3 regions of the Pseudorhizobium sp. NPDC055634 genome follow, and region 3 is predicted to be linked to each of the others. Evidence: riboswitches for the same ligand, from Rfam matches in the RefSeq annotation. Region 3 holds a riboswitch; each other region holds the start of a gene.
What was found. Region 3 has a riboswitch for thiamine pyrophosphate ahead of thiM (hydroxyethylthiazole kinase). Riboswitches for the same ligand answer to the same signal wherever they lie in the genome.
Positions count from the first base shown of each region.

Region 1: it holds a riboswitch for thiamine pyrophosphate, as region 3 does, so the genes downstream of both, thiB (thiamine ABC transporter substrate binding subunit) here and thiM (hydroxyethylthiazole kinase) in region 3, are expected to answer to the same signal.
Region 2: it holds a riboswitch for thiamine pyrophosphate, as region 3 does, so the genes downstream of both, ACWGPT_RS04870 (ABC transporter permease) here and thiM (hydroxyethylthiazole kinase) in region 3, are expected to answer to the same signal.

Region 1 covers NZ_JBSHHW010000006.1:205,064-211,879, reverse strand. Annotated here, with positions in the region: gene ACWGPT_RS12375 (thiamine/thiamine pyrophosphate ABC transporter permease ThiP) at 1-1,613, opposite strand, end outside; gene thiB (thiamine ABC transporter substrate binding subunit) at 1,620-2,642, opposite strand; TPP riboswitch at 2,660-2,758, opposite strand; gene ACWGPT_RS12365 (response regulator) at 2,809-3,258, opposite strand; gene ACWGPT_RS12360 (ABC-F family ATP-binding cassette domain-containing protein) at 3,409-5,232, opposite strand; gene ACWGPT_RS12355 (thiamine diphosphokinase) at 5,236-5,886, opposite strand; gene ACWGPT_RS12350 (AAA family ATPase) at 5,985-6,816, shown strand, end outside.
Region 2 covers NZ_JBSHHW010000002.1:376,208-383,023, forward strand. Annotated here, with positions in the region: gene ACWGPT_RS04860 (TRAP transporter large permease) at 1-841, opposite strand, end outside; gene ACWGPT_RS04865 (ABC transporter substrate-binding protein) at 847-1,791, opposite strand; gene ACWGPT_RS04870 (ABC transporter permease) at 1,810-2,568, opposite strand; TPP riboswitch at 2,704-2,807, opposite strand; gene ACWGPT_RS04875 (5-methyltetrahydropteroyltriglutamate--homocysteine S-methyltransferase) at 2,982-4,076, opposite strand; gene ACWGPT_RS04880 (aromatic ring-hydroxylating oxygenase subunit alpha) at 4,429-5,670, shown strand; gene ACWGPT_RS04885 (2Fe-2S iron-sulfur cluster-binding protein) at 5,672-6,757, shown strand.
Region 3 covers NZ_JBSHHW010000009.1:123,375-130,190, reverse strand. Annotated here, with positions in the region: gene ACWGPT_RS15565 (glycoside hydrolase family 13 protein) at 1-1,512, shown strand, start outside; TPP riboswitch at 1,591-1,685, shown strand; gene thiM (hydroxyethylthiazole kinase) at 1,725-2,531, shown strand; gene thiE (thiamine phosphate synthase) at 2,528-3,163, shown strand; gene thiD (bifunctional hydroxymethylpyrimidine kinase/phosphomethylpyrimidine kinase) at 3,160-3,975, shown strand; gene ACWGPT_RS15545 (acetyl-CoA hydrolase/transferase family protein) at 4,006-5,499, opposite strand; gene ACWGPT_RS15540 (FdhF/YdeP family oxidoreductase) at 5,692-6,816, opposite strand, start outside.

The DNA of each region.
Region 1 (6,816 bases), on a different contig from region 3:
CTCCCGTTCATTTGCCGACCCGACGTTCCGATCACCGTCAGCAGGAGACATACCGCCGCCAGCAACAGCGCGAGACCGTCGGCATCCTGCGTGCGGTAACTGGAGAGGCTGCCGTAGAGCAGCCAGGGCAGGGTGACGAAATCGTTGGAAGCGAAGAGCGCGACCGCCCCCAGGTCGCCGAGGGACAGCGCCATCGCGAACGATAGCGCCAGGAGCGCCGGCCTCGTCAGCACGGGGCGGTCGATCCGCCAGAAGCGGGCCCATCCCGTCACGCCAATGCTCGCGGCAAGGCGGGCGGTATCCCTGCGATGCTCGGCCATTGCCGGTTCCAGTACCCTGATGACGAAGGGGATCGACATCAGCGCGTTGATCGCAACGACGATCCAGACGATCCACGTTGACGCCGAGCCCGAGAGCCGCAGAAACAGGAACCAGCCCGTGCCCAGCACGACCGGTGGCACGAGGAGGACGAGCAGGGAGGTGGCGCCGAGAATGGAGGAGAAGCCGCCGAGCAGCATGCCGGGGTTCTTTCGGTCGGCAATCGCCAGGCGCGCGTTGACGAGGGCGACCGAGCCCGAGACTGCGAGCAGGCCGGATGCCAGCGTGATCGTCGCGCTCGTTGCCAGCGCCCGATGGAAGGTGTTGCTCTGGAGGAGACGGGAGAGGTCCGCCTGTAACCCCGCAGCGAGAACCGCGAGAACGGGCAGGAGGACAAAGGCGGTGGCGGTGGTGATGACCAGCGCGTCCCATGCACGCGCGGCAAATCCATGCCCGTCGAAACGACGCACGTGGCGCCCGCTTCTCGGAAACCGGTCATCGGTGGCAGGCAGGAGGGAGAGCGTGATCAGGAGCAGGGCCGTCAGACCGATCTGCAGCAGCGACAGCGCCACCGCGCGGGCGGGATCGAAGTCGAACCGCAGGGACTGGTAGATCGCGACTTCCAGCGTGGTCGCGGCCGGTCCTCCTCCGAGCACCAGGACGAGCGTGAAGCTCGTTGCGCAAAGCATGAAGACCAGGCCGGCGATTCCCGGCAGGACCCGGAGCAGCACAGGCCATTCGATGAACCGGAAGATAGGCGCCGGCCGCATGCCCAGTTGCGCGGCAAGCATCCAGTATTCGCCCGGCAGACGGTCGAGTGAGGCGACCATCAACCGGCAGGCGAGCGGCAGGTTGAAGAAAACATGCGCGAGCAGGATGCCGCCGAGGCCGTAGATGCTCACCGGCTCGTCGAGGCCTGCCTGCAGGAGGAGCGAGTTGAGGAGCCCCTGTCTGCCCCAGATCGTGATGAGGCCAAGCGCCGCCACAAGTGCGGGAAGCCCCATCGGCAGCGCCATCAGCCGCAGGATCCAGAGCCGTCCCGGAAGTTGCGGCCGCCGGGCGAGCGCCAGTGCGACCGGGATTGCAAGTCCGATGGAAAGCAGCGTCGAGAGCCCCGCCTGAAGCAGCGTGAACCGCAGTACGCGCACCGTATAGGCCGACCAGAAGGCGTGACCTTCACCTGCCGGCGCGGCGGCAAGAAGTGCGTAGACGGCAAGCCCTACAAAAGCGGCGATGGCGAAGAAGGCGATAATGCCTCCGCCGATCGCGGCTCTCTGCTCCCGTCCTGTCAGCATCGGAGGCTAGCGTCCGCTCATGGCGGTCAGCCATTCGTCGATCCATGCCTGACGGTTCGATGCCACTTCGGAAGGATCCATGAGGAAGGTCCTGGCCGGCTGCACGAGCCGATCGAACGCTGGTGGCAAAGGCTCGCTCGTCTTTCCCGCCGGCATCATCCAGTTGGTCGTCGGAATGATGTCCTGGAGGGCGGGCGACATCATGAAATCGAGGAACCGCCGCGCAAGTTCCTTCTCATCCGACGTCCGCGTCAGCCCTGCCACCTCGATCTGGATGTAATGGCCCTCAGCGAAGGGTGCCGCCTGGTATCGATCGCTACCCTCGGCGACCATGTGATAGGCGGGAGAGGTGGTGTAGGAGAGGACCATCGGAACCTCGCCCTTGGTGAACAAGCCATAGGCCTCCGACCAGCCCGGAGTTACGGTCAGGATGCGACGGCGAAGCTTGGTCCATGCCTCTTCGGCGTGGTCGCCGTAGACGGACTTCACCCACAAGAGCAATCCGAGCCCCGGGGTGGAGGTGCGTGGATCCTGGATCACGATCTTCTGCGACGGGTCCCCCTCCACCAGATCCTTCAGGCTCGTCGGCGGGGCGTCGATGGTCTTGGTGTCGTAGACGACTGCAAAATGTCCGTAGTCATAGGGGATGAAGATGTCGTCCCGGTAGCCGCCCGGCACCGTGATTGCGCCGGTATCGAGACCATGAGGCTCGAACAGGCTCGTCGCCTTGGCTTCTGCGGCAAGATTGGTGTCGAGACCCAGGACGATGTCGGCCTCAGTATTTTCGCCTTCGAGTTTCAGCCGGGAGAGAAGCGCGACGCCGTCGGCCACAGCCACGAAGTTCACCCTGCATCCGCAGGACTTCTCGAACTCCGCCTTTACCCGAGGGCCCGGGCCCCATTCGGCCGTGAAGCTTTCGTAGGTATAGACGGTAAGGCTGGGCTCCTGGGCAAGAGCCGGGGTCAGAGCGGTCAATCCCGCGATGAAAGCCAAAAATCCCGAGAGCCGCATCCATGCCTCCGTGCTGATCGCGAAGGAATAGGGGCCGATGGACGCCGTCTAATCCCTCCGCCGGTGTTAACCGGATCAGGTTCTGCGGGTTGGTGGATACCTCTCAGCCGCGCGCGGCACCCCGTTAGATCAGCCAGAGATTTAGCGAGGGACACGGCGCTTTGCAAGCGCCGTCCAGGTGCGGTCAGTGAGCGCGCTGGAAGACGCGAAGCTCGCGCGGCAGTTCGGCGCAGCCGCCCGTGCGGCCCGCAAGCGCATAGCCGATCGACTGCTCGATGACATGAGGCATGACCGGCTTGGTGAGAACGCCCAGAGGGCCGTTGTTGCCAGGCTCGATCTCCTCGGGATTTGCGGTCATGAAGATAACCGTAACTCCGTATTTCTCCGCCAGTTCACGGCCGATGGACGGGCCTGTCCTGCCGTCCGCCAGGTTGACGTCGACGAGGGCGATGTCCGCGGAATGCGCGAGTGCCAGGGCGGGGCTGCGACCGTTCGCCAGTCCGGCGACCTTGAGGCCCATGGCCTCGATCGTCTCTGCCACGTCGAGGGCAATCAGGAATTCGTCCTCCACGATGAGGACACGGTGTTCCTCGGAGACTGGGTTCTGCCAACCACTCGTTACGCCTGTCAGCATCGGATGCTCCTGATGGTTCGGTGCCGCTTGGTACCGATCAGGCCGTGCCACATCGATACTGCCACCCGAACGACCACTCGCCGGCATTGTTCCGCAATGCGACAGGTTGACGTGCTTCAAGTCCTTTTCATGGCTAACAGATGGTTAAGATCAGCCCTCAAGCTCCTCGCGCAGCATTTCAAGCTCAAGCCATTCCTCTTCCATCCCGGCAAGGCGCTTGCGCAGTGCCTCCAGTTCGCCAGCCAGCGCATTGAAGCCTGCCGGGTCCCTCGAGAAAAGGTTCGGATCGGCCATTCGCTCTTCCCGCGAGGCGATCTCGGCCTCGGCCCTTTCGATATCCTTCGGCAGGTTTTCCAGGGCGAACTTCTGCTTGAAGGACAGCTTGCCGCGATTCTTGGGCGCATCGCCGGCGGGCGGCGTCCCTTCCGCCTTTTCCCTGGCCTGGCGCTCGGATCGCCGTCTTTCCTCCTGCGCGCCGCGCCGTTGGGCCAGCATGTCAGAATAGCCGCCAGCATATTCGATCCAGCGCCCGTCCGGCGCCTCGGGATCGGCGGGCGCAATGGTCGAGGTCACCGTCCGGTCGAGGAAGTCGCGATCGTGGCTGACCAGGATGACGGTGCCGTTGTAGCCGGCGACGATCTCCTGCAGCAGGTCCAGCGTTTCGATGTCGAGGTCGTTGGTGGGTTCGTCGAGGATCAGCAGGTTGGAAGGCTTGGCCATGATCCGGGCAAGGATCAGGCGCGCGCGCTCGCCGCCGGAAAGGTTTTTGATCGGCGTCCGCATTTGCTCGGGCTGGAAGAGGAAATCCTTCATGTAGCCCGCGACGTGACGTTGTTCGCCATTGACGAGAAGCGTCTCGCCGCGTCCGTCCGTGAGGTAGTGGGCAAGCGTGTCCTCGGGGTCGAGGTCCTCGCGCTTCTGGTCGAGGGTGGCGATCTCGAGATTGGTTCCGAGCCGGACTGTGCCGCTATCGGGCTCGAGCTGGCCTGTCAGCATTTTCAGGAGGGTGGTCTTGCCTGCACCGTTCGGGCCGACGAGGCCTATCCTGTCGCCACGGTGCACGCGGATCGAGAAGGGAGCGACGATGACGCGTTCCCCGTAGAGCTTGGTAATGGCCTCCGCCTCGATCACCAGCTTGCCGGATTCCCGGCCTTCCGATGCGGCCGCCTGCACCGTCCCCTGCGGACCCTTGTGGCCGCGGTAGGTCGCGCGCATGGTCTGCAATTCACCAAGGCGGCGCATGTTGCGCTTGCGCCTCGCCGTCACGCCGTAGCGCAGCCAGTGCTCCTCGCGCTCGATCGCCTTGCCCAGCTTGTGCTGCTCCAGTTCCTCCGCCGCCAGCACCTCGTCGCGCCAGGCTTCGAAATGGGAAAAGCCGCGGTCGAGACGACGGGAGGTGCCGCGATCTAGCCAGACGGTCGCCGTCGAGACCTTCTCCAGGAAACGCCGGTCGTGCGAGATCAGCACGAGGGCGCTTCGCGTCTTCCGGAGCTCGTCCTCCAGCCATTCGATCGTCGGCAGGTCCAGGTGGTTGGTCGGCTCGTCGAGCATGAGGATGTCGGGCTCGGGCGCCATGACGCGGGCAAGCGCCGCGCGCCGGGCTTCGCCGCCCGAGAGGCGTGCCGGGTCCTCCTCCCCGGTGAGGCCGAGATGTTCCAGGAGGTAGGTGACGCGGTAGGGATCGTCGCCGGGCCCGAGGCCTGCTTCCGCATAAGCCTGGACCGTTCGATAGCCCTGGAAGTCCGGTGCCTGCTCGAGGTACCGGATCGTCGCCCCCGGATGGCGGAATACTTCGCCCGATTGCGGCTCGACCATGCCGGCGGCGATCTTCATCAGCGTGGACTTGCCGGATCCGTTACGTCCGACGAGGCAGATGCGGTCGCCCGGTTCCACCTGCAGGCTCGCGCCGGCCAAAAGGGGCGTGCCCCCGAAGCTCAGGAAGATATCGTCGAGTTTGAGGATGGGAGGCGCCATGGGTCAGGCTCCGCTGAGGTCATAGGGGCGGGCGAGGATCATCGCCGTGCCGCGTTGAAGGGCGAAGGTGACGGGACCCTTGGCCACATTTGAAATCGTCCGGGACGAGCCGAAGGGCAGGGAGAAACTCTCCAGCGGGTAGCGGGCGTTGACGATATCGAGACCCTCCAGGTCGGAGAGACCGATCACCGAGAACAAGGAACCAGCCGGCAGGTCGATCGCGACGCGTCCCGGAAGCAGGGGCACGGCTTCTTCGGTTCCGGAGGTCAGCAGCACGTCGATGCCCCGCTCGGCAAGGCTCAGGGCATGGACGACATGCTGCAGGGCATGGTCACTTCGCTCGCCGCCGAGGGCGCCCGCAAGCACAAGGCGTCCCGCTCCCCGCTCGATTGCCTCGGCCGTCGCGATCTCTCCGTCGGTTTCGTTCTTGGCTGACGGATACGGGTGGCGCGGGACGTCCGGGAAAGCCTTCATCAGGGCCGGCTCCGTGGAGTCGAAATCGCCGACCCAAAGTTCCGGCTCGATCCCGAGGGTCGCGGCATGGCGCATGCCCCCGTCGGCGGCGATGAAGCGGCTTCCTTCGAGCGCCCGTCGCAGCCGGTCGGTGAGCGTAAGCTCGCCTCCGAGCAGGATCGTGAACGTGGACTTGGTCATTGGTGAAGCCCATAGCCCAAACGGGCCGGCGAGGGAAAGCGACTTGCATGGCATTCGCCGAGCTTTTAGGTTGCGGCCACAATCCGAACAGGTCCATCATGCAGTTCCAGGGTACCGCCGACTATATCGCCGACACCGACCTGATGGTCGCCGTCAACGCCGCGATCCGTCTCGAACGGCCGCTCCTGGTCAAGGGCGAGCCGGGGACGGGCAAGACGGAACTGGCCAGGCAGATCGCTGCCGCTCTCGGTCTCGACCTCATCGAGTGGAACGTCAAGTCGACCACAAAGGCGCAGCAGGGCCTTTACGAATACGACGCCGTGTCGCGCCTGCGCGACAGCCAGCTCGGCGACGAGCGCGTCAACGATGTGGCCAACTACATCCGGCAGGGTAAATTGTGGCAGGCCTTTTCGGCGCCCCGGAAGACCGTCCTGCTGATCGACGAGATCGACAAGGCCGACATCGAGTTTCCGAACGACCTCCTGCAGGAACTCGACCGGATGGAATTCCACGTCTACGAGACCGGCGAGACGGTGAAGGCGAGGCAGCGTCCGATCGTCATCATCACGTCCAACAATGAAAAGGAACTTCCCGACGCCTTCCTGCGCCGGTGTTTCTTCCATTACATCCGCTTTCCCGATGCCGAGACGCTGGCCCATATCGTCGAGGTGCACTATCCGGGCATCAAGCAGGAACTTGTCCGCAACGCGCTGGCGCAGTTCTACCAGATCAGGGACGTGCCGGGCCTGCGCAAGAAGCCGTCCACCTCGGAGGCCCTCGACTGGATCCGGCTGCTGGTATCCGACGATATCGACCCGGCGGACCTGCGCGCCGACGTCAAGACGATCCTGCCGCGGCTGCACGGGGCGCTTTTGAAGAACGAGCAGGACGTCCACCTGTTCGAACGCCTGGCCTTCATGGCGCGGCGGG
Region 2 (6,816 bases), on a different contig from region 3:
CGGCGCCGGAGATGGTGAGCAGGCCGCCGCAGAGAAGAAAGAATGGGATGGCGAGGAGCAGGAAGCGCGACATGCCCGACGCGGCCGAGGAGACGATGGCAGGTTCCGACATTCCGCTTCCGGCCGGAATTGCGATCAGGACCCCGGCCAGGAGGCAGTGGGCAAGCGGGGCGCCGACGAGGAGACCGGCGCCGGCGGCGAGTGCGGCGACCGCGCTCGGCAGGAGGCCGGAGACGAGGTCGGCCTCCGGGAGGACGAAGGCGATTGCCGCGCCGGCGACAAGCGACAGGACGCCATGAAATCCCTTCCCCTCGGCGATGCGCAGCAGGAGGAGCATGGCAAGAAGGAGAAGGCCGCCCGCCGCGAGCGGCCAGAACCTCAGATATTCCGGCAGGCCAAGCGCAGGCGAGACCGAGCGTATCGCCGTCGCCGCCTCGGCCCCTCCCCTGGCGAGAAGGAAGCCCGCGGCCGCACTCACGGCATCGGCGCCGACGGTTGCCATGCCCCGCCCGCGCGGCGGCAGGAGCCGGGTGACGATATCGAGGCGAAGGGAAAGCGGGCCCCGCAGCGTCAGCGGCAGGCCCGCGCAGACAAGCGCGAGGAAGAGCCAGAGAGCGGCCTCCTCCGTGCCGGCAAAGCCGGTCGAGGCGCCGTAGCGGAGCGCGACCGCGACGAGGACGAGAAGCAGGAGCATTGCGAGGAGAATGCCCGCCGCAGCCGAGAGCACGCCTGTAATCCGCAGCGCGAGCCCGGCCGCGACGGAAGGCGCTGCCGGCCGGTCTTCCGGTCGGAGCAAGGCGGGCTGGGCCGGGTTCCCGCCGGCACTGTCGCCGGACGCCATCCGCGTCACCCCCCGATCTCGATGGCGATATCCGCGACCGGCGGCGCCTTTTCGATCAGCCCACTTTCGACCAGGAAGGCGCCGAAGCGGGCATAGCGACCACGGTCGAGCGCGGCGGGGCGCTTGGCAAAGCGCGGAAGGGTATCGCGGAAGGCCTGGCGGTTCAGTTCGTCGTCGAGATCGGGATAGGCGGCGATGAAGAGCGCCCAGGCTTCATCCGGATGGTTGGTGAGGAAGATGCTGGCCTCTTCCACCGCCTTGAGGAACCGCGGCAGGCGATCGTCGCCGGCAAGTTCGCTGCGCGTCACGAAGATCAATTCGTCATAGATCGGCACGCCGTGTTCCTCAGGGAAGAAGGCGCGCGCCTTTCCTCCCGCAAGCCGGATCTGGGTGAGTTCGAAATTGCGGTAGCCGCCGATCGTCGCATCGACCTGCCTGCCGAGAAGCGACGAGGTAAGCGCGAAGTTGACATTGACGAGTTCCACCTCGTCCGGGGCTATCCCCTCGGCCGCAAGCATGCACCTCAGCATGGCACTCTCGAAGCCGGAGACGGAAAAGCCGATCTTCCTGCCCTTGAGATCTGCGAGCGTGTTGACCGGTCCGTCGGAGAGCACCGTCAGCGTGTTCAAAGGCGTCTCCACCAGGGTGCCGAAGCGAACGAGCGGCAGACCCGCGGCATGGTCGAGGTAGAGGTTGGGCTGATAGTGGACGCCGACATCGGCCTGCCGTGCCGAGACGAGCCGCGGAACGGACGAGGGGTCGGCCGGCGGGATGAGTTCGACCTCCAGCCCCTCCGCCTCAAACAGGCCCTTCTGGCGGGCGACGACGATCGGCGCATGATCGGGATTGACGAACCACTCCAGCATGACGGTCAGGCGATCCGCGGCATGAGCGGTCATCGGCATCGAAAGGGCCGCGGTGAGGAGGAGGGAAACAAGACGACTATTCATGAAAGCTTCTCCGGCTAACTATCTTGCGTTACGGGACGGGACTTCGGGCGCCCAGGGCGTGAAGCGGGCGGTGGCCGCATCGACCGCGAGCCGCAACAGAAGGGTGAGCAGCGCGAGGACGACGGTTGCGGCGAAGACGATATCGGTCTGCATGCGGGCGTTCGCCTGGACCATGACAAAGCCCAACCCGGCAGACGCGCCGACCCATTCACCGACCACCGCGCCGATGGGCGCAAGGGGCGCTGCGACGCGCAGGCCGGACACGAGGCCCGGCAGGGCGAGCGGAACGCGGATGTGGCGAAGGGTCTGCCAATGGGTCGCCGGGGTCAGCGCCACGGCATCGAGGATGGCGGGGTCGGTCCGGTTGAGGCCATCGGCGAATGCGGACGCGACCGGGAAGAAGATGATGATCGTGGCCATCACCGCCTTCGACGCGACACCGAACCCGAACCACAAGACGAGGATCGGCGCCAGCACGAAGACCGGCAGCGCCTGAAGCACGAGGATGACGGGCCAGACGAGCCGGCCGGCACGGGGGAAGGCGGCGACCGCAAGGGCCGCGAGCGAGCCGAGCAGCGCGCCGCAGGCAAGCCCGATGGCAATCTCGGTGATCGTGACCAGGCTGTTGGACAGCAGGAAGCCGCCCCGAGTGGCGAAGGCGGCGAGCACGTTCGCCGGTGGCGGCAGGATGTAGGCCGGGGGCGTGAAGAGCCAGACCGCGAGCTGCCAGAGCACCAGCAGGCCGACGACCCCCATCCCCATGTGACGGGACGGCATGGTCCGCCTATCGCGCCGGCCGGCCGGACGGCGGACGCCCCGTCCGGGGGCGCCGACTTGAAATGCATGGCATGAATCGATCTCCCGACGTTACATCACGGAGATCCAGGCAAAGCGGAGAAGAGAATTCGCGCCGAAAAAGGCCGTTTCCGTTCCTACGCCGGCATGACCCGGATCAGGTTCAAGGGTCCGGCTCACCGCCATCTCAGCATCGTTACGATGCCCCCCTCGGAATGCGGCCATGTTCGGCGAAGTCCGGGCGAGTGTCAATCGGGTCGGTGCGGGAAAGGATCAGAGGCACCTGTCACCGGCGCGGAGGCGGGCCGTTCGCGGGCGGGAGGTTCTGGCGGGAGAGGGTCGGGATCGATGCGAACCCGCCCGCGGCAACGGACGGGTTCGGCTTTACCAAGGGCTTACGCCGTTCCCCAGATTTCCCGGGCGGTGTTCACCACCAGTTCGAGCTTGCGGCGCTGGTCTTCCTCGGTGATGGCATTGCCGTGCTCGGTCGACGCGAAACCGCATTGCGGCGCGATGCCGAGCTGGTCCATGTCGACGTAGCGGGAGGCCGCCTCGAACTGCTTGCGCAGCCAGTCCATGGATTCCAGCTCCGGCGTCTTGGTGGTGATGAAGCCGGCCATGATGCGCTTGCGGCCCTTCGGCAGGAGCTTGAGCGGCTCCAGCCCGCCGGCGCGGTCGGTATCGTATTCCATGAAATAGATATCGACGCTGGTCTTGTTGAAGATGGCGTCCGCGGCCGCGTCGTAGCCGCCGGTGGCGGCGTAGGTGGAGCGGAAATTGCCGCGGCACATGTGCATGCCGATGACCATGTCGGAGGGCCGGTCCTTGATCGCCTCCTCGAGCATCCAGGCATAGCGGTCGATCAGCCAGTCCGGATCCTGGCCCATGGCCTTGCGCTGCTCGCGCTGCTTCGGATCGCCGAGATAGGCGAAGAAGATGTCGTCCAGCTGCAGGTAGCGGCATCCGGCGGCGTAGAAGGCGGCGACCGCCTGACGGTAGGTCTCGGCGATATCGGCGAAGAGGACGTCGGGATCCTTGTACTCGGCCGGGCGGACGTCGACCGGATCGGTGCGGAAGTGGACGCAGGACGGGCCGGGGATCGAGATCTTCGGGCAGACGGTCGTATGATCCTTCACGAAGGTGAAGTGCTCGAGCATCGGGTGATCCTTGGGGAAGCCGAGCTTGCCGTTGATCACCGGATGGACCGGCGGGATCTGGGTGCCGTGAAACTGCACGCCCTGGCCGCGGGTTTCCATGTCCATGCCGTCGAGCATGCCCATGAAATCGAAATGCCAGAAGGCGCGGCGGGCCTCGCCGTCGGTGACGACCTTGAGGCCGACCTCTTCCTGCATCCTGATGAGCTTCGGGATTTCAGCGTCCTCGATGGCGCGCAGGGTGGCCGCGTCGACTTGCGCCGCGCGTGCCTCCGCAATGGCGAGCGGGCGAAGAAGGCTGCCGACGTGGTCGGCACGGAAAGGTGGTGTCGGCATGCTGTTCCTCCGATTGATGCCCCGTGTCGCGCGGCGGCATGGGCAGTCCACCCGCGAGCGCGACCGTCATGCCGATACCACAGGACGGGCCGGAACCGGAGAGGAAATCGCCGTGTCGAACGGCTGTTCCGTTTGCGCAGTCGCCATGTCGCGAAAGAACATCTCGAAATGCCGGCACCTCTGCTAGCCTGAAGCTGTTCGGCGCCGCACGCGCAGTGCGGTTTCGAGAAGACGATGACCGGCCCAGGGTCGATAGGAACGACTGGTTGCGGTGGGCGATCGGGCGACGGCGCCTCAGGGCGGGCCGGTGCGCAACTAAGCCATCCGACGGTCCCGCGAAGGGATGAAGAGAATGGATGCCCGCAACGACATGCTTCGCCGGATCAGGGCAAGGACCCCCGGCTTCAGCCTCGAACAACCCTTCTACACCGATCCCGATTTCCACCGGGTCGATCTGGAGGAGATCTGGTACAAGGACTGGCTGTTCATCGGCCATGACTGCGAGATCCCGCGCGCCGGCAATTATTTCACGGCGCAGATCGGCGACTATCCGGTGGTGATCGTCAGGGGAAAGGACGGCGCGATCCGGGCCTTCCACAATACCTGCCGCCATCGCGGCCACCGGGTCTGCACCCAGGAGCGCGGCGCGTCCGCCCGCCTCGTCTGCCCCTACCACCAGTGGACCTACGACCTCGACGGCTCGCTGGTCTTCGCGCGGCAGATGGGCGAGGATTTCGACAAGGCGCAGTTCGGCATGAAGGCCGTCGCCTGCGAGAGCGTCGCGGGCTACATCTTCATCTGCCTTGCCGAGACGCCGGGCGACTTCGGTCCGGTGCGCGCGTCGATCGAGCCGTACATGAAGCCGCACCGGCTGTGGGAAGCCAAGGTCGCCCACCGGAACACGATCGTCGAAAAGGGCAACTGGAAGCTCGTCTGGGAAAACAACCGGGAATGCTACCACTGCGCCAGCAATCACCCGGAACTCTGCCGCACCTATCCAGAGGCGCCGAGCGCGACGGGGGTGCAGGGCGCAAAGGACGATCCGGTCATCGCGGAACACTGGGCACGCTGCGAGGCGGCGCGGCTGCCGAGCGAGTTCCGCATCGACCCGTCCGGCCAGTTCCGCACCGCCCGCATGCCGCTGATCGAGGATGCCGAAAGCTACACGATGACGGGCCGAAGGGCCGTGCGACGGCCGCTCTCCGACGATGTCACGATCTCGCATATCGGCACGATGCTGCTCTTCCATTACCCGACGACGTGGAACCACATCCTCGTCGACCATGCGATCTCCTTCCGCGTGCTGCCGCTGTCGGCGGAAGAGACGGCGGTCACCACCACATGGCTGGTGCACAAGGATGCCGTCGAGGGCGTCGATTACGATCTCCACGACCTGACGCATGTGTGGAACATGACCAACGACCAGGACCGGCAGATCGTCGAGGAGAACGCCTTCGGCATCCGCTCGCCGGCCTACGAGCCCGGACCCTATTCTCCCGAGCACGAGGGCGGAGTCATGCAGTTCGTCGAGTGGTACACGAACTTCATGCTGACCCGCCTGCAGGGCGGCACGGCGCTTTCGGCGGTGGCGTGAGATGAACATGGCGCAGCCGATCTTCCGCCACCTCGACGAAATGCGCCCGTGGACAGACCGGGAGCACCGGCTGGAATGCGTGGCGGTCACGCCGGAAGCGCCGGACGTGATGACCTTCACCTTCCGCCCGGACAAGCCCGGCATATGGTTCCGCTACCTGCCCGGCCAGTTCGTCACCCTGGAAATACCCGTGGGTCCCGAGCCGCTGATGCGGACCTACACGCTCTCCTCCAGCCCGTCCCGCCCCTATACGGTCTCGGTCACCGTCAAGGCGCAGGCCGGATCGATCGGGACGCGGTGGATGTTCGACAACCTGAAGCCGGGGATGTCGCTGAAGGCCTTCGGCCCGCTCGGCGATTTTTCCTATGCCAGGCACCCGGGCAGCCGGTATCTGTTCATCTCCGCCGGATCGGGCATCACGCCGATGATGTCGATGACGCGCGATCTCGGCGACCGGTCGCCCGACAGCGACATCACCTTCCTGCACTGCGCCCGCTCGCCCGACGACATCATCTTCCGCTGGGAGCTGGAGGCCCGGGCGCGCGACATGCCGCAGTTCACGCTCGGCCTGATCGTCGAGCAGTTGTCGCGCGGACAGCTCTGGTCCGGGCTCAAGGGCCGCATCGACAAGGCGAAGATCGCGCTGCTCGCGCCCGATTTCCTCGACCGCACCGTCTTCTGCTGCGGGCCGGAGCCGTTCATGGCGACCGTGCGGGACGCGCTGAAGGGCGCGGGCTTCGACATGGGCCGCTACCACGAGGAGAGCTTCCAGCCGGTCGCGACGCCACTGCCCTCCACGAGCGCCGGGGAAATCGGCGAGATCGCCCCGGCAAGGGTGGCCTTTTCCGCTTCCGGCAAGGAAGGGCGCTGCGAGCCCGGGCACACGATCCTACAGACCGCCCGCGCCGCCGGAGTGCGGATCGCCGCCGCCTGCGAATCCGGCCTTTGCGGCACGTGCAGAGTGCTCAAGCTCTCGGGGGACGTGGAAATGACCCACAATGGCGGCATTCTTGACGAGGAGATCGAGGAGGGCTTCATCCTCGCCTGCTGCTCGCGCCCGAAGGGCGACGTCGAGATAGAGGCCTGAGCCCGTTCCCCTGTCGATCCGAGCGAAACGCTCTGACTGCCTAAAGCTTCGCCAATTTC
Region 3 (6,816 bases):
ACGGTCCTCTGGCTTTCGCCGATCTACAAGTCGCCGATGGACGACAATGGCTACGACATCGCTGACTATCAGGCTATCGCACCCGAATTCGGTACTCTTGCAGACTTTGACAGGCTCGTCGCGGAGGCGCGCCAGCGGGGCATCGGGATCCTCCTCGATCTCGTGGTCAACCACACGTCCGAGGAGCACCCATGGTTCATCGATGCGCGCAGTTCGCGGGAAAACCGACTGCGCGACTACTACATCTGGCGGCCACCGGCGCCGGACGGCGGTCCGCCCAACGACCTGACGTCTTCCTTTGGAGGTTCCGCATGGACACTCTGCCCGGAGACCGGCGAATACTACCTGCATCTGTTTTCGAAGAGACAGCCGGACCTCAACTGGAAGAACCCCGAGGTGAGGTCTGAAATCTACCGGATGATGAACTGGTGGCTGGATCGGGGCATTGCCGGCTTCCGGATGGACGTGATCGATCTCATCGGCAAGGATGTCGATGCGGGCATTACCGCCGACGGCCCGCACCTCCATGATTACCTTCAGGAAATGAACCGCGAGACGTTCGGGCAGCGGGACATTCTGACGGTCGGCGAGGCCTGGAGCGCGACGCCGGATTCTGCCCTGCTCTATTCGGGAAGGAACCGTCGCGAACTCTCCATGGTGTTCCAGTTCGAGCATGTGACCCAGAGCTGGGACGAAGTGATGGGAAAGTGGCGGCCGAAGCCGATAGACCTCGTCAAGCTGAAGGCGGTTTTCGGCAAATGGCAGCACGCGCTTTCGGAAGACGGATGGAACTCCCTGTTCTGGGGCAACCACGACCTGCCACGCGCCGTCTCGCGGTACGGCAATTCCACGGGCTACCACGTGGAATCGGCCAAGATGCTCGCCACCGTGCTGCATCTCATGAAGGGCACGCCGTTCATCTACCAGGGCGAAGAGATCGGCATGACCAATGCCGCCTTCGCCTCCATCGACCATTACAAGGATATCGAGACACTCAACCTGTATCGCCTGCATCTGGAGGCAGGGCTTCCCGCGGAAGACTTCATCCGCGGCGCAAACGAAAGCGCCCGTGACAACGCGCGCACGCCCATGCAGTGGAGCGCCGATCCCAATGGCGGGTTCACGACCGGCGCTCCCTGGATTGAGGTCAATCCGAACTATGCGACCCTGAATGCCGCGAGCCAGATATCCGACGATCGCTCCATCTGGGCGCACTACCGGGCCCTTACCCGTCTTCGCAAGCAGCATCCCGTGATTGTCTACGGGCGCTATCAGGCCTGGCTGGATCAGCATCCGGATGTGTTCGTCTATACGCGGACGCTGGAGGACGAGGAGCTTCTGGTCGTCGCGAGTTTCGCCCCGCGCGAGGTCGAGGTCACGCTCCCGGACGAATTGCGCCGGCGAGGTCGCTGCCTGATCAGCAACTATGCGCCGATGGAGGAAGTAGGGTCGACTATGAGCCTCCAACCGTACGAGGCCTTTGCGCTCCTGTCGTCCCGCCTCGCGCCTTAGCAGCCCGGAACGGCTCCGTTTGCTCCGGCATTGCGTCGGCAGTTTGAGGATGACAAGCGCCCTATTTCTTCCTAAGTCTGGTGGAGACGGGGGCGTCCGCTGAAGCGGGCTGAGAAGTACCCTTTGAACCTGAACCAGATCATGCTGGCGGAGGGAGTCGCGGGTGGAGATGCCCCTGCCTTGCCCTTGCTGGATGAAGAAAGGGCGATCTCATGACAGATTTTCCGTCCAGTTGCGGGACGATGCTGGAGGCGTTGCGCGCGACCAATCCCCTTGTCCAGTGCATTACAAACGACGTCGCGATGAATATAGCCGCGAACGTCCTACTCGCCGCCGGCGCGTCGCCGGCCATGGTCAGCGCCGAGGAAGAGGCTGCCGAGTTCGCCGGGATCGCGGCCGCCGTGACGATCAATATCGGCACCCTGCGGGCGGCGGGCGTGCCCGGGATGAAAGGTGCGGCCGGCGCGGCGAAGGCCATGGGAAAGCCCTGGATATTCGATCCGGTCGCCCACTATGCCACGAGTTTCCGACGCCGCGTGACAGGAGAGCTTCTGGAACTCGAACCGACGGTTATCCGCGGGAATGCCTCGGAAATCCTCGCCCTCGCGGGCTTCGAGAGCAGGGGTCAGGGCGCCGACAGCGGCGACAGCAGCATCGCGGCGGCATCCGCGGCAGTCGAGCTTGCTCGGCGGCACTCCTGCATCGTCGCCGTCACCGGCGAGAGCGACATGGTCACCGACGGCGATCGCCGGATTTGGATCGAGGGAGGCTCGGAAATCATGCCCAAGGTCACGGCGTTCGGCTGCGCCCTGACCTGCCTCACCGGAGCCTTCGCCGCCATCGCCCCGGACCGGCCGTTGGAAGCAACCGTCGCCGCCATGGCGCTTTTTGCGGTCTGCGGCGAGGATGCCGGCCATCCGGCGCAAGGACCCGGCTCTTTCCCGCCGCTGTTCCTCGATGCCCTCTCGGCCATTGGCCCGCTGAGGCTCCAGGCGGAAGCAAGGATACGCACGGAATGAAGAACTTTGATCTCTCGCTCTACGTCATTCTCGATCCTGACCTCTGCCGCGCCGTCGGCATGGCCGAGACCGCCCGACTCGCCGTCGAAGGCGGCGCAACCATGATTCAGCTCAGGGACAAGCACGCCGACCGCCGCGGCCTGGTCGCTGCCGGAAAATCGGTCCGGGCCGCAATGGCCGGATCGGGAGTGCCCCTGATGGTCAATGACGATGTGGAGGCGGCCCTGGAGATTGGCGCAGAAGGCGTGCACGTGGGGCAGTCGGACATGGCGACGGCGGCGGCGCGTGCTGCCATCGGAAACCGGCTGATCCTTGGCCTCTCGGTCGAGACAAAAGAACTGGCGCGCGGGGTCGATCCTTCCCTCGTCGATTATATCGGTGTCGGCCCGGTCTTCGCCACGGCCACCAAGCCCGACCACAAGCAGCCAATCGGCCCGGAGGGCCTTGCCGCTATCGTCGCGGCTTCTCCGGTTCCGGCGGTCGCGATCGGGGGGCTGAAAAAGGACCATGTCGCTTCGGTCTTGGCGGCAGGTGCGTCCGGCGTGGCGGTCGTCTCCGCAGTGTGCGGCACGCCCGACCCGCTCGGCGCCACCCGCGAACTGCTTGCGGAAATAAGGAGAGCGAGATCATGATCGCCAACATTCTCTCCATCGCCGGCTCCGACCCGTCCGGGGGCGCCGGAATACAGGCCGATCTCAAGACCTTCGCGGCACGCGACACCTACGGAATGGCGGCCGTGACGGCGCTGACTGCCCAGAACACGAAAGGCGTCTACGGGGTTCACGTCGTCCCTGCCGCATTCGTGGCCGATCAGGTCCGTACGGTTCTTGACGATATTCGGGTCGATGCCGTGAAGATCGGCATGATCGCCGATGCCGGGATCGCCGAAACGCTGGCGGACATCCTGTCCCGGCATCCGGATATCCCGATCGTCCTCGATCCGGTCATGATCGCCAAGGGCGGCGCCTCCCTTCTTGCGGACGAGGCGATTGCAGCGCTCAGGGACCGTCTCCTGCCGCTTGCGACCGTCCTCACCCCGAACCTTCCCGAGGCCGCCGCCCTTTTGGGAGAACCGGAGGCGCGGGACCGCAACGCGATGGTGGCGCAGGCCGAGGCGTTGAGAGCGTTCGGGGCGGGGGCCGTGCTGGTGAAGGGGGGGCATCTGCCGGGCGATGAAAGTCCTGACGTCCTTGCGGAGCATAGCGGACCGACATGGTTCGAGGGAAGCCGGGTGAGGACCAGCAACACCCATGGAACGGGATGCACGCTCTCGAGCGCGATTGCCGCGGAACTCGGAAAGGGCAATGCCGTCGCTGCGGCTGTCAGCACCGCCAAACGGTATCTCGCAACGGCAATCGCCCGATCGGGGGAACTCGATGTCGGATCGGGCCACGGCCCCGTGCATCATTTCCACAACACCGGTCGAACCGATCCCGTCGGATAGGGATCGGGCGGGCCGCGGTGCGCCATGTGACTAGCTTTCGTGCATCGTCCCGGTCGCCTGGGAACGGACGTGCCAGGAGAGCGCCTCCTCGAGGAGATGCGGCGTGTGCCCTCCCCTTGCGCAGGCGCGCTCGAAATAGCTCGTCAACGCGTCCCGGAAATCCGGGTGAGCGCAGGTCCGGATGATCTCCAGGGCCCGTTCGCGAGGGGCCAGTTCGCGCAGGTCCGCCAGTCCGTTTTCGGTGACGATGATGTCGACGTCATGCTCGTTGTGATCGACATGCGGCACCATCGGGACGATCGAAGACAGCTTGCCGCCCTTGGCCAGCGATTTGGTCACGAAGATCGACAGGTAGGCATTGCGCGCAAAATCGCCAGACCCGCCGATTCCGTTCATCATGTGCGTGCCGTTGACATGGGTCGAGTTCACGTTGCCGTAGATGTCGACCTCCAGTGCGGTATTGATGCCGATCACCCCCAGCCTGCGGATGACTTCCGGGTGATTGCTGATCTCCTGCGGCCGGAGTACCAGCCGCTCCTTGTACTTAGGGAGATCGGAGAAGACCCTGTCGGCGCAGGCGTCGGAAAGGGTGATCGACGACCCGGAGGCGAAGGCAAGCTTGCCGGCGTCGAAAAGGTCGAACGTGCTGTCCTGGAGGACTTCGCTGTACATGCGCAAATGATGGAACGGGCCGTCGGCAAGACCGCTCAGCACCGAGTTCGCGATGGTCCCGATGCCCGCCTGCAAGGGCTGCAGGGTAAGGTCAAGCCGCCCCTTTTGAACCTCGTGCTCGAACAGACGGATGAGGTGCGACGCGATGGCACTGGTATCGGCATCCTGCGGCTCGACGGTCGACGCGCTGTCCTTCACCTCGGTCACCACGATTGCGGCGATCTTGTCGGGATTGATCGGCACATAGGGGAAGCCGACGCGGCTGTCGCACGTCACGACCGGAATCGGCACCCGGGTCGGCCGCTTGCCGGGGAAGTAGATGTCATGCAGCCCCTCGAGCTCGAGGGGCTGGCTGAGATTGATCTCGACGATGATCTTCTTGGCAAGCACCGCGAAACTCGCGGAATTTCCGACCGAAGTCGAAGGAACGATATTTCCTTCCTCGGTAATCGCCGCGGCTTCAACGATCGCGTAGTCGATCGGGCCGAGCTGGTTCGAACGCAAGTGCTCGACCGTTTCCGAAAGGTGCTGGTCGATGAACATGACCTCCCCGCGGTTTATCGCGGCGCGGAGGGTGCGGTCGGCCTGGAACGGCATGCGGCGGGCAAGAACCTTCGCCTCCGTTAGCATCCTGTCGACATCGTGGCCGAGCGATGCGCCGGTGATCAGCGTGATCTTGAACGGGTCCGTGCGGGCACGTTCCGCCATTGCGACCGGCACCGCCTTGGCATCGCCCGCGCGCGTGAACCCGCTCATGCCGACGATCATTCCATCCCCTATCAGGGCTGCGGCTTCCTCGGCCGAAACGATCTTCTCAAACAGGGCAGGGCGACGAATACGGTCGGCGATCATCTTCTCATCCTTCGATTGCATCAGGCCATCTGATCAGGGGCCGGGCAGCCGTTCAGGCAGGCAAACGCTGCCTGCGTCGGCGCGCACAATATGCGAATGCAAACCTGCAAACATTGAGAAATGTCAAGTCCGTGTCAGCCGCCGCGCAGCCTCGCACCCGGGTCGGCCGCAGGGCATGTCACCGAAAGCCGGTCACACGAGGATGCGAACGGGAACGGCCTTGGACGCCGGCGTATGGGACCGTTTCTCGTGAAGAGAGAGCGGAACGAGCGGGTTCAGCTCCGGGTAGTAGCCGGCAACGCAACCGTCGGGGAGATCGAAAGGGAGCACGCTCAGGTCGCCCACCCTGCGCTCGATGCCGTCGTCCGTATCGGTCTTCAACGCGACCTTCTGCCCCTCGATCAGGCCAAGCCGCGCCATCTCGCGAAGGTTGATCAGCAGGACCTTTCGCGTTCCCTCTATGCCCCGCAGCCGGTCGCTGTAGCCGTAGATGGTGGTGTTGAACTGGTCGTTGCTGCGCAGCGTCATCAACCGGTAGCGGCCTTCCCGATCGTCGAAGCCGGTCGCGGCGAGCCCCTCTGGCACGGTGAGCTCCGCCTTCCCGCTTTCCGTCTTCCATATGCGCTCGCGGGCACTGTTGCCGCGATAGAAGCCGCCGGGGGTGAAGAGCCGCCGGTGGAAGTCATGGAACTGGTCCGGATAGGTATTTTCTATCAGGTCGCGGATCTTGGAATAGTCGCCCTGCCATTCATCCCACTTCACGCTGGGATTGGGAGAAAGGGTGGACTTGGCGAGGCCGGCGACGATGGCAATCTCGGAAAGCAGTTGCTCGCCTGCAGGTTTGTGCTTGCCGACGGAGCCGTGGATGCAACTCAGGCTGTCTTCCATGGTCACCGTCTGCGGTCCGCTCGCCTGCATGTCTTCCTCGCTTCGCCCAAGACACGGCAGGAGATAGGCGATCTCGCCGTTGACGAGGTGACTGCGGTTGAGCTTGGTGGCGATCTGGACGGTGAGCCGCATTCTGGTCCAGGCGGCTTCCATCACGCCATGATCCGGAATGGCGCGCACGAAATTGCCCCCAAGACCTATGAAGGCCCGCACGCGGCCTTCGACGATACCCTCGCAGGCGGCAACGGTATTCATGCCCTTGTCCCGGGGTGGCTCGAACCCGAACATCGAGGCAAGCCGGTCGAGGGGCACCAGTTCCGGCTTTTCCGAAATACCGACCGTACGCTGGCCCTGGACATTGGAGTGGCCACGGACCGGCGAGATGCCCGTTCCGTCCCGGCCGATGTTTCCCTTCAGCAGCAGGAAATT